DNA from 3 places in the [Clostridium] hylemonae DSM 15053 genome. Region 3 is predicted to be linked to each of the others. Evidence: predicted binding sites of a transcription regulator. Region 3 holds the regulator's gene; each other region holds the start of a gene.

Region 1 (4,272 bases), 980 kb from region 3:
ACCTGGAACTGTTCCACGGCTCAACGATAGCCTTTAAGGATATGGCTCTGTCTATCCTTCCGTATCTCATGACGACCGCTGCGAAGAAAAACAATGTGGAGAATGAGATCGTCATACTGGCGGCGACTTCCGGAGATACCGGAAAAGCGGCCATGGCAGGATTCGCGGATGTGGAAGGTACGAGGATCATTGTGTTTTACCCGAAGAACGGCGTGAGCAGGGTGCAGGAGCTGCAGATGGTCACGCAGAAGGGGAAGAATGTAGATGTAGTCGCAATACACGGTAACTTTGACAATGCCCAAAGCGGTGTCAAAGAAATGTTTGAGAACGAAGAGCTTGCCGGAAAGCTTGCCGAAAACGGATATCAGTTTTCCTCCGCCAATTCGATCAATATCGGCCGTCTGATCCCCCAGGTCGTCTATTATGTTTACGCGTATGCAAAGCTGCTTGAGGGTGAGGAGCTGTCTGAAGGAGAGAAGATCAACGTAGTCGTCCCGACAGGCAATTTCGGAAATATACTGGCCGCATATTACGCCAGGCAGATGGGAGTGCCGATCGACCATCTTGTGTGTGCTTCCAATGAAAATAAGGTGCTGTTTGACTTTTTCCGGACGGGAACATATGACAGAAACAGAGACTTTGTGCTCACCACCTCCCCGTCCATGGATATTTTGATCTCCAGCAATCTGGAGCGCCTTATCTACCTTGTTACAGGAGAAGATTCCGAACAGACGGCCGCATTCATGAGCGAGCTGAAAAGCGGGGGAAGTTATACGCTGACAGAGGAGATGAAGGAGAAGCTGAAAGACTTCAAAGCCGGATACGCAACGCAGGAGCAGACGTCCAGGCAGATCAGACATATCTGGGACGGAACCGGGTATGTACTGGATACGCATACGGCTGTGGCATCATACGTGTGTGATGAATACAGGAAGACCTCCGGGGACAGCGGCAAATGTCTCATCGTCTCGACGGCCAGCCCGTTCAAGTTCGTAAAAAGCGTTATGACCTCCATTGACAGCAAATATGGGGAGGAAGATGAATTCCGCCTTCTGGAGGAGCTTAAAAAGGTTTCCGGAGTGGAGATGCCCCGCGCCATCGCGGATATCCTGGATGCGGACGTGCTCCACCGAACGGAGTGTGATGCGGATAAGATGGAAGTTACTGTAAAAGAGATATTAAATATACAATAGTAGAGGTGTGACAGATGTTAGATGGAATATTTGGAATATTTGGGCTTGGATGCGGATTGTACTGTCTGTATGCCTTCTTCATGATGAAGACAAAAAAGGAGATCAATACGACGATCTTGCTGCCGAAGGATGCAAGATTCAAAAAATGCAAGGACGTGGACGCCTACTGCAGGGAGATGTCCGCTCCGCTTCTGACGCTGGGCATTATCGTAACGGCATATGGGGCGCTCGACCTGTACAATTCTTATATGGGCGGTATCGGCATATTATTTTTGATAATGTTCGCTCTTGTATGGGTTGCGCTTATCTGGTTTTTTGTGGCGGTCCGCAAGTGCAATAAAAAATATTTTGGTGTTTAAAGGGTGAAAAATGCAGGATTATATTTGTAATCCTGCATTTTTTGAAATTATATACACAATACATACAACAATTCAGAGATAAATGAATGATAAAAACAAAAAACCTTCGTTAAAACATTGTTAAAGTCTTGACTTTTCTTCTGAAAAATGAGATAATGAATCAAATTTGGAATTTTAAGGAGGAAAAGAGACATGGCAACAAAAGCATATTATCCGATCAGTGAAATTGGTGCCGGAAAAACTGGTTTTTCCAAAACACGCTCTATAATTGAAGCAGCATTTTATGGAAATAATGTTGTTCCGGTTAACACATTAAAAGAGGCATACAACCTGGCGAAGAATTCACCGGGAACAATCGTTACAGATATGCCCGTATATAGGGGAGAAGAATTTGGTCTTGACAGCGATGCAAGGGTACTGTTGTTCAACGACGGTGCAGTGACAGGACGTTACGCAGGCGCGCGCCGCATTAAGGGAGAACCGGGAGTGGATGCTGCAAAGCTTGACAAGGTGACGATGGATGCTGTTTACGAATCACGCTGGAAGACGATGTATCACGCGACCGTATATGTAGGTCTTGATACAGAGTTCATGGTAAAGGCACACCTTCTTATTCCAGAGGGAGAAGAGAACATCATGTACAACTGGATGCTGAACTTCCAGTATATGTCTGATGAATATGTAAAGATGTACAAAAATTCCAAAGCAGTTGGAGACGGAAAAGAGCCTGATATCTATATTTTCTCCGATCCTCAGTGGTTCCCGCAGGACCGTCCTGACGTTGACTACAGCTGTCTGAGCGATCCTCTCACTCTCTGCTATTTCGACACAGCCGAAAACTGTGCTTGTATCCTCGGCATGAGATACTTCGGAGAACACAAGAAAGGTACGCTTACAATGGCGTGGGCGATCGCCAACAGAAACGGATACGCTTCCTGCCATGGCGGACAGAAGGAATACACACTTTCTGACGGTTCCAAATATGTTGCTTCCGTATTTGGACTTTCAGGTTCCGGTAAATCTACTCTTACACACGCAAAGCACAACGGTAAGTATCCTATCACAGTGCTGCACGACGATGCGTTCATCATCAACACAGATACATGTGCTTCCGTAGCGTTAGAGCCGACATACTTTGACAAGACAGCGGATTATCCTACAGGCTGCGAAGATAACAAATACTTATTATCCGCGCAGAACTGTTCTGCGACATTAGATGAGGACGGAAAGATCCAGCTTGTGACAGAGGATATCAGAAACGGTAACGGACGCGCCATCAAGTCCAAGCTGTGGTCACCAAACCGCGTGGACAAGATAGACGCACCTGTCAATGCCATTTTCTGGATCATGAAGGATCCTACCATTCCGCCGGTAGTAAAATTAAAAGGCTCCGCCCTTGCATCTGTGATGGGTGCGACACTTGCGACAAAGACATCCACGGCAGAGCGTGTTGCGGCAGGCACAGACTTGAACGCACTGCGTATCGTGCCATACGCTAACCCGTTCAGAACCTATCCTCTTGTTAACGACTATGAGAAGTTCAAAAAGCTCGTGGAAGAAAAAGACGTAGACTGCTATATCGTCAATACAGGCGATTTCATGGGCAAGAAGGTTCAGCCAAAGGATACGCTTGGAATTCTCGAAGCTATCGTAGAGAGAAGAGCAGACTTTAAACAGTGGGGACCATTTGAAGATATCGAGATCATGGAGTGGGAAGGATTTGTTCCTGACCTGAATGACGCAGACTACAAAGCCCAGCTTAAGAACGCTATGCTCAACCGTGTAAATGCAGTAGAGAAGTTCTCAACAGCAAAAGACGGTTATGATAAACTGCCGGACGAGGCGCTTGCAGCACTCAATAAACTGGTAGAAGAACTGGCTTAATCAATCCTCATAAAATTGTAAAAATGTGCCAGCTGTCACAGCCGGCACATTTTTGTTGAAAAACGAGAGATAATAGAGTATAATGATTTTAGGAAAACCTGGGATGCACGACAACTCCTGTAATTTTGAACCTACAAAACTTTAAACGGGACTCTTATATCTCTGAAATATGTCAGGCCCCCGATTACGCAGGGGAAGACAGAAAAACAGATGCGGACACCCACCTGGCTGCGGCTAGGAGTCAAAATACAGGAACCGGCATTTTGGGGAACTCACAAAAGATAAAGGGCAGTCGTAGATAATACGGCTGTCTTTTTGTGATATGGGGGAATTCATTTTTTTCTGCATTCCGGTCTATTTTACGGATGCTGTCATAAATATAGAAAAAACAGGTGGACAAGAGGTACATAATGTGAGACATAGAAGAAAAGAAAAATATCTGTATTACGGGCTGGCGATTCTCGTCACCTTGTTTATTATAGTCGGGCTCGTGTCGGCGTTAAAGGGAACAGACATAAGAAAAGGTACAGGAACGCCCGGAAAGGAAAAAAAGTCAGAGGAATCAAAGGGCGGCCGAAGCGAAGAAAAAACGGCCATAGATAATCCGAATATACGCGTCCTTATTATGGATAACGGATACAGCAATATTGTCCATCCGGCTGTGACGGTGTCGTCTGACAAAGGGATGACACTTACGTGCGGAGAGGAAAAGGAAGACTGGGATAAGCCGGACAGTCTTACGATAGCGCCGGATGACGCCAGATTTCAGAAAGGAACTATACGTATACAGGCAAAGGAGGGAAAGGTCACGCTGTCAAGCATCAAAAGAGGTTACG
Region 2 (4,272 bases), 910 kb from region 3:
ACAGGAGAAGGGAATATTAAAGGAACAGACCATCCGGCTTGAGTTCGTCGTAGGCAGCATGCTCAACAAGCAGCAACAGTCTGCATGGACATTTAACGGCGGGGTACATTATGTAAGGATCTTTTTAAAATCAAAACAGTCTGTGGATCCTTCAAGTGTGCCAACGCTCCTCTCAGGCAAAACACCGGGGCTTGAGCTAAAGGATTTCAGTGATGATGAGGCGGAAAAGTATTTCAGCTATATCATATCTCATGAAATGGGACATGTTCTACATGCATTACTGCATCCGGCTAAATTTAAAGTATTGTCAACCATCCTTAATACTCCTTCCCTTGAAACAATGAAGGTACCTCCAGAGATTCGCGGATTACTTGACTCAGCTCTTCCCGGAAGTTCCGGCTATGCCAAGGCGAATATACGGGAAGCCGTTGCGGAAATATATACCGCGTTGGTAAATGGTATCCAAATCCCCTCCACATTGTATGAGTGGTATTTAGAAAATGGAGGCATCTCCGTAAATCAAAATACGATCAATAAGGCAGGCACTCCTGTTCCAGCATTTATTGCCCGATTTATGAACACTTCCCTGCCCGGAAAAAATCACGTAGGACAGCCGGTAAAAGAAGCTGTCCTGGAAATATCCAAGGCTCTGGAAGCCGGAGAAGATATTTTACCTGTTCTGCGTACCTGGTATATTTCAAACGGAGGCCATGCTTAACTGCCAATGACCAAAGGGACTGGATTATACTCCTTCCTCTGCATAATGCCTTCCGATGGCATCTGCCGCCATGATCGCCGCATATACGTCTTCCGGTGTAACCTCAAACGGCATATTGCCAAGCGTATCTCCTTCTGCCGCGGCAAGCTTTGCCACTTCCATGATCTGATCCGGCTTCACTTCTTTTATCCCGAGCTGAGAAAGTGTGGTCGGAAGCCCTACGGCGCTGCAGAAATCCACCACCGTCTCAATCTCCTCGGAATCCGCGTTTTCAAGCACAAGCTGTACGAGTGTGCCGAAGGCTACTTTCTCCCCGTGGTACAGGGCATGTGTCTCTTCGATCACCGTCAGCCCGTTATGGACCGCATGGGCGCCGGCCAGGCCGCCGCTCTCAAATCCGATCCCGGACAGGTATGTATTCGCCTCGATCACATGCTCCACTGCTTTTGTACACACATTTTCCGTCACTGCCAGCGCCGCGCTGACGCCGTTCTCCAGAAGCGTCTCATAGCAGAGCCTGGCGAGCGCCATGGCTGCCAGCGTGCTCTTTCCGCCCACACAGTTCGCTGCGGAAGACTGCATGCACGCTCTCGCCTCAAAATATGTTGCCAGCGCGTCCCCCATGCCGGCCACGAGAAGTCTCGCAGGCGCCTTGCTCACCACTTCTGTATCCACGAGGACTACATTCGGGCTCGCAGGAAGGAAGAGATATTTCTCAAATACACCTTCGTCCGTATATATGACAGAGAGCGCGCTGCACGGCGCATCAGTAGATGCGATCGTCGGCACGATGATGACAGGCTTCCCCATGTAATGTGCAACTGCCTTTGCGGTGTCGTGGATCTTTCCGCCGCCGACACCGGCTATCATATCGCAGCCTGCTCCTTCTGCAGCCTTCATCACGCGGTTGATTTCATTCATACTGCACTCGCCGTTAAATACTTCGTAGACCGTTTCTACCCCTGTTCCTTCCTTTCCCGCCTGTATGGACGGCTCCACCCGCTTCTTTCCGGACGGACTCGTAAGGATAAACAGGCGGCTGCCGTAGCTGGCCGCATATTTGCAAAGGTTGTTAAGTTCTCCTTTTCCCTGAATATATCTGCCTGGACTGCCTATGATCTGTGCCATGGTATGTACCTCCTTTTAATGCTTCGTTATTTTTTTAACATATAGTAATTATACTGCTTCTCACAGATTTGTCAATATGATACATCCTGTCCTCTAAAAAAAGAACAGTGCTGAATGTGTCTCCACATCAGCACTGTATTGTTAACGTTATATTCTTTAATTTACTGTACGTTTCACATAGCTCGTATGTAATGTCTCATGAGCCTTATGGCTGCCCGGCTCGCCGAGGTATTCGTCATACAGCTTCTTGATGGCCGGATTTTCATGTGACTTACGGATCGGTTTTGCCGCATCATTGTTATACAGCACACTTGCGCGGATCCCGCGCACATCTGTGAAATTGCGCACATCGCCGGATACCTGGGGCTGTCCGCCTCCGTTTACACATCCGCCCGGACATCCCATTATCTCTATAAAGTGGTAGTCCGCTTCCCCTGATTTTACTTTGTTCAGAAGCGTCCTTGCATTGTTAAGTCCGGATGCGACTGCCACCTTCACATCCATGCCCGCCACATTGTAAGATGCCTCTTTGACACCTTCTGTACCGCGGACATCCGTAAAGTCCAGATTAGCCAACTCTTCGCCTGTGAGAACTTCAACTGCAGTACGCAGCGCAGCCTCCATAACACCGCCGGTAGCGCCGAAGATCACGGCCGCACCTGTCGATTCTCCCATCGGGTCGTCGAATTTTTCATCCGGCAGCACCGTAAATTCTATACCGCAGCGCTTGATCAGCCTTGCGAGCTCTCTGGTCGTGATCGCGATATCCACGTCCGGAACTCCGGCTGCATCCTGATCGTCACGTCCGATCTCAAACTTCTTGGCCGTACATGGCATCACGCTGACGGAAACGATCTTCTTCGGGTCAATGCCCTCTTTCTCCGCAAAGTATGTCTTCAGCATAGCGCCGAACATCTGCTGCGGTGATTTACAGCTGGACAAATGCTCTGTCATATCAGGGAAGTAATGCTCGCAGTATTTGATCCATCCGGGTGAACAGGATGTGATGAGCGGCAGTACCCCGCCGTTTTTCACTCTGTCGAGAAGCTCTGTGGCTTCTTCCATGATCGTGAGATCGGCCGCCCAGTCAGTATCAAAGACCTTGTCAAATCCGACTCTTCTGAGCGCTGCTGCCATCTTGCCTTCTACATCCGTACCCATCGGGTAACCGAACTCTTCACCAAGCCCCGCCCGGACAGAAGGAGCTGTCTGTACAACAACATATTTGTCAGGATCTGCGATGGCATCGAGGATCTGCTGTGTGTAATCCTTCTCATATAAGGCTCCGGTAGGACAGACTGCGATACACTGTCCGCAGGATACACAGCTCGTTTCTCCGAGTCCCATCTCAAAAGCAGAACCGATCATCGTATCAAATCCACGGTTATTGGCGCCGATAACGCCGATTCCCTGTGTCTTTTCACACGTTGCAACACAACGGCGGCAGAGAATACATTTATTGTTGTCACGTACCATATGGGCTGCGGATTCATCCAGATCATAATGCGTCATATCGCCCTCATAATAATCTGCATCATCCACGCCGTATTCTTTACATAACTGCTGAAGTTCACAGTTACCGCTGCGCACACATGACAGACATTTCTGGTCATGGTTGGAAAGCAGCAGCTGAAGTGTTCTTCTTCTGGACGCGATGAGCTGAGGAGTGTTTGTAAACACTTCCATCCCTTCATTGACCGGGTGCACACACGCCGCGACCAGGTTTCTTGCTCCCTTCACCTCAACGATACACATACGGCAGGCTCCGATCTCGTTGATCTCCTTCAGGAAACACAGCGTCGGGATCTTGATTCCGGCCAGCCGGGCTGCTTCAAGGATAGTAGAACCGGCAGGAGCGGATACGTCGAGTCCATTAATTTTAAGATTAATATTTTCCATATTCTCCATCCTCCATTACTCTTTGTAAATAGCACCGAAACGGCATTTTTCCATACATGCTCCACACTTGACACATTTATCCTGATGGATAACATGTGGTTCTTTGACCGCGCCGCTGATCGCATCATTCGGACACGTTCTCGCACATAACGTACATCCCTTACACTTGTCGGCATCGATCTTGTAAGAGAGAAGCGCCTTACAGACACCGGCCGGACATTTCTTATCTACGATATGCGCCACATACTCGTCTCTGAAATAGCGCATTGTAGAAAGTACAGGGTTCGGCGCCGTCTGCCCAAGTGCACAAAGAGAATTGGTTTTCAGATGGGCTGCCAGCTCTTCCAGCTTATCCAGGTCTTCCATTGTTCCCTGGCCGTTCGTGATCTTTTCCAGTATCTCGAGCATACGCCTTGTGCCTACACGGCATGGCGTACATTTGCCGCATGACTCATCGACCGTAAATTCAAGGAAGAACTTGGCGATATCTACCATACAGTTATCTTCGTCCATGACGATCAGTCCGC
Region 3 (4,272 bases):
ACAGTGCCGGTGTAATCGTTCAAGGCTTTTTCCAGAATCTCCTTGGACGTAATATCGAGATGGTTGGTCGGCTCGTCGAGGATGAGAAAATTTGCTTCCGAGAGCATGAGCTTGGCCAGTGACACACGTCCCCGCTCGCCGCCGCTTAAGTCCCCGATCATCTTGAACACGTCGTCGCCTGTGAAGAGGAAGGCGGCCAGCATATTGCGGATCTGCGTGTTTGTGAGATGCGGATAGTCGTCGGAGATCTCTTCAAAGATCGTCTTGTCCATGTGGAGCACGTGGTGTTCCTGATCATAGTATCCTATCTCTACATTGGTTCCGAGCGTAAAGGTCCCGCTGTCGGCAGGCACTACGTTGTTCAGTATCTTAAGAAGCGTCGTCTTGCCCGTTCCGTTGTCACCGATGACGGCAACATGTTCGCCTCTTTTTATCTCAAAGCTGACATCGGAAAACAGACGCTGGGACGGAAAGGACTTGCCCAGATGCTCCACGCTCAGCACATCATTTCCACTGATGCAGGACGGCTCCAGCGACAGATGTATCTCTGTGTTCGTCTCCTTTGGTTTTTCGACCGGCTGCAGTTTGGATAGCATTTTCTCGCGGCTTTCGGCCCGTTTGACAGATTTCTCCCGGTTAAAGGAGCGGAGCTTTTCGATCACTGCCTCCTGATGTTTGATCTCCTGCTGCTGGTTCATATATTCTTTCAGCTTCGCGTCCCGTATCATCTTTTTTTTCTCGGCATACTGGCTGTAATTGCCCATGTAGACGGAGAGTGTGCCAAGTTCGATCTCAAGCACCTTCGTCACGACTCTGTTCAGAAAATAACGGTCATGTGAGACGATAAGTACGGCGCCCTGATAATTTAACAGATAGGTTTCAAGCCATGCGATGGAGTTGAGGTCCAGATGGTTCGTCGGCTCATCCAGAAGAAGAATGTCAGGCTTTGTCAAAAGAAGCTTGCCGAGAGAGACCCTGGTTTTCTGCCCTCCGGACAGTGTGTCAACGCTCTTGGCAAAATCCGATTCGTCAAACCCGAGACCTTTTAAAACCCCGGTGATCTCACTTTCATAGGCATAGCCGTTGGCCCGCTCAAAGGCAGCGGTCAGACGGTTATATGTGTCAAGGCGCGCTTTTAAAGCATCTCCTTCGAGATGCTTTAATTCCAGTTCGATCGTGCGTATCTGGCGTTCGGTCTCGATGATATCCGCCTTTGCCGTCCTCACCTCTTCATATATAGTATTGCCGCCTGTCATTTCCTGGTGCTGTGCCAGATAGCCGAGCGTCTTTCCTTTTGTGAGTATGACTTCTCCGGCGTCAGCCGGAAGCTCGCCGACCATCATTTTCAGTATGGTCGATTTTCCGGCGCCGTTTGGCCCTACGAGGGCGGCTTTCTCATAGTCTTCTATATGAAAAGACGCATCTCTTACGATGACATCTTCTCCAAATGCTTTACTTATTCCGTGACATGCCAGTATCATAACTTCCTCCCACGCCGCGCCTGCAATGCTTCAAAAGCGGGCGCTGCTACCATTCATTATATCGAAAATAGGACAAAATACAACTAAAAGTTTGACTTTGAAGTGACAATTCTATATAATATTTTTTAGAACGTAACAGGAAGGTGAGTGCTAGTGGAAGAAAGAGAAATCTCTCAGGCGGTGATACGCAGGCTGCCAAGATATTACAGATATTTGGGGGAACTGCTGGAAAACGGGGTCGAAAGAATCTCCTCCAACGATTTGAGCAAGAGAATGAAAGTTACTGCATCTCAGATTCGTCAGGACCTTAACAATTTCGGCGGTTTCGGACAGCAGGGATACGGTTACAATGTAAAGTATTTATATACAGAGATAGGCAAGATTCTCGGTCTGGAGGAAGACCACAATATTGTCATCATCGGAGCAGGTAATCTGGGACAGGCGCTTGCCAATTATGCGGCTTTTGAAAAAAGAGGGTTTATCTTAAAGGGCATTTTCGATGTGAACCCGAGGCTGAACGGTGTTTCGATCAGAGGCGTGCCGATACGCATGATGGACGAACTCAAAGACTTTGTCCAGAATAATAATGTAGAGATCGCCGTACTTACGATTCCGAAGGAAAAGGCGATCGAGGTGGCAAACATGCTTGTAGAAAATGGTGTGCGCGCGATCTGGAATTTTGCGCATACCGATCTGAATCTGCCTGACCACATTATCGTCGAGAATGTTCACCTGTCTGAAAGCCTCATGAGGCTGTCTTACAATATCAGCCGTTACAACGATGAGCACAGCGGCAAAAAATAAGGAAGTATAAAAACGTGTAACGATGGGCATGTGAAGAACAGGCTTGTCTTTACACGTTCTTTTATATACCGGGGAGCTTTGGGTGAAAAAGGTTCCGGGAAAATAACAGGAGGTGAGAGGTATGAAATATTTACTGAATGCATCCCAGATGAAGCGCGCAGACGAGTATACGACCGGCCGGCTTCGGATTCCGTCACTGGAACTGATGGAGCGTGCCGCGGCCGGGTGTGTGGATCACATGGAAGAAAGCGGCCTGGACCTGACAAATGTGTGCGTAGTATGCGGGACCGGAAACAATGGCGGCGACGGCTTTGCGGCCGCAAGGATGCTGACAGAAAAAGGGCACAGGGTCACGGCTGTTCTCTGCGGGGAAGAAGAACACTGCACAAAGGAGACAAAGGAGCAGATAAAGCGGCTGAGGCAGACGGGCGCCGCAATCACTACGGAATTCAGGGAAGACAGCTACAGTGTGGTCATTGATGCACTGTTCGGCGTCGGATTAAACCGTGAGATCGAAGGAAAACGCAGGGAGCTTATTGACGCCATGAACCGCTCCGGGGGATTTAAGCTGGCGGTCGACATTCCGTCCGGCGTGTGCGCGGACAGCGGCGCTGTCATGGGGACTGCCTTTCGGGCGGACGCGACAGTGACGTTCCAGGAGATGAAGCTTGGCATGGAATTATATCCGGGAAAAGAGTATGCTGGTAAGACAGTGACAGTCAATATAGGGATAGATACGTCAGAGATAAAAAAGGAAAAAGACGCGGCATTTACGTATGAATGCGGTGAGTATAAAAGCCTGCTTCCGGTGCGCAGGGCGGATTCCAACAAAGGTACTTATGGCAGGGTGCTGGTCATCGCGGGAAGCAGGGGCATGTCGGGGGCGGCTTACCTGAATGCCAGAGCAGCGTATACGGCGGGCGCGGGACTCGTTCAGATCTATACGTCGGAGGATAACCGCGTGATACTGCAGACGCAGCTGCCCGAGGCCATCATCAGGACATATGACTTTTACGATGAAGTGGAATTGTTAAAGCTCCTGAACTGGGCTGATGTCGTAAGTGTCGGTTCAGGGATCGGAACGAGTGACAAATCACGAAAGATACTCAGGACGGTTATGGAGAATGTGGAGGTGCCGTGTGTGATAGACGCGGACGGACTGAATCTGATAGCAGACCATAAGAAGTATCTTGACCGGCTGAGGCATGAAAACTTTATATTCACCCCCCACATGAAAGAAATGTCCCGTATGACAGGCAAAGATATTCCGCAGCTGAGAGCGCGCAGAATAGAGATACTGCGTGAATTTGCAGAAGAGTACAGTGTCACGTGTGTGCTTAAGGATGCCCGGACAGTTACCATGCCTGCGGGAGGCCGTCCTTATGTGAATCTGTCCGGAAATGCATCTATGGCCAAGGCCGGTTCAGGTGATGTGCTCGCCGGTATAATTGCCGGTCTGCTCGCGCAGGGACTGGACCTGACAGACGCCGCAGTGCTTGGGACATATCTTCACGGCAGGGCGGGAGAACTGGCAAGCCGTGACAAGGGGAGTTACAGTGTCATGGCCTCTGACCTGATCGAATACACAGGGAGAGCCATGAAGGAAGAGGAGGACAGATAGATGAAAGCGTATAACAGAGTATGTGCCAGGATAGACCTGGATGCAGTGGAATATAATATAGAAATGATGAAGAATAACGTCCGGGACGGCGCAAAGATGCTCGGTGTTGTCAAGACAGACGGTTACGGACACGGTGCGGTACAGATCGCAAAGATGCTCTCGCCGAAGGATTATATGTGGGGATTTGCGGTTGCCACACTTGACGAGGCTGTTGTCCTTCGCCATGGAGGGATCGAAAAACCGATCCTCGTTCTCGGATGCATTTTCCCCGATCAGCGGGAGGATATGATAAAACACGACATCCGTATGACTTTGTACACCGAAGAAATGGCCCGCGAAGTGTCTGAGCTTGCGGTCAAAATAGGA

Evidence for each region. The regulator Rex, encoded in region 3, represses fermentation and respiration genes when NADH is low (regulators of the CRP and FNR family bind a similar motif). The targets are predictions, from matches to a motif close to ATTGTTAANTANTTAACAAT.
Region 1: LAJLEIBI_RS12885 (phosphoenolpyruvate carboxykinase (ATP)) is a predicted target of Rex. The motif match lies at 1,669-1,688, and genes of this name have one in related genera.
Region 2: LAJLEIBI_RS12470 (glycerol dehydrogenase) is a predicted target of Rex. The motif match lies at 1,869-1,888, and genes of this name have one in related genera.

What each region holds. Positions count from the first base shown of each region.
Region 1 covers NZ_CP036524.1:2,761,088-2,765,359, reverse strand. The annotation lists gene thrC (threonine synthase) at 1-1,193, shown strand, start outside; gene LAJLEIBI_RS12890 (hypothetical protein) at 1,208-1,552, shown strand; gene LAJLEIBI_RS12885 (phosphoenolpyruvate carboxykinase (ATP)) at 1,745-3,436, shown strand; RNA gene ssrS (6S RNA) at 3,529-3,710, shown strand; gene LAJLEIBI_RS12875 (SpoIID/LytB domain-containing protein) at 3,759-4,272, shown strand, end outside.
Region 2 covers NZ_CP036524.1:2,685,463-2,689,734, forward strand. The annotation lists gene LAJLEIBI_RS12465 (hypothetical protein) at 1-718, shown strand, start outside; gene LAJLEIBI_RS12470 (glycerol dehydrogenase) at 743-1,846, opposite strand; gene LAJLEIBI_RS12475 (NADH-dependent [FeFe] hydrogenase, group A6) at 2,003-3,745, opposite strand; gene nuoF (NADH-quinone oxidoreductase subunit NuoF) at 3,761-4,272, opposite strand, start outside.
Region 3 covers NZ_CP036524.1:1,777,407-1,781,678, forward strand. The annotation lists gene LAJLEIBI_RS08120 (ABC-F family ATP-binding cassette domain-containing protein) at 1-1,481, opposite strand, end outside; gene LAJLEIBI_RS08125 (redox-sensing transcriptional repressor Rex) at 1,635-2,285, shown strand; gene LAJLEIBI_RS08130 (bifunctional ADP-dependent NAD(P)H-hydrate dehydratase/NAD(P)H-hydrate epimerase) at 2,407-3,906, shown strand; gene alr (alanine racemase) at 3,907-4,272, shown strand, end outside.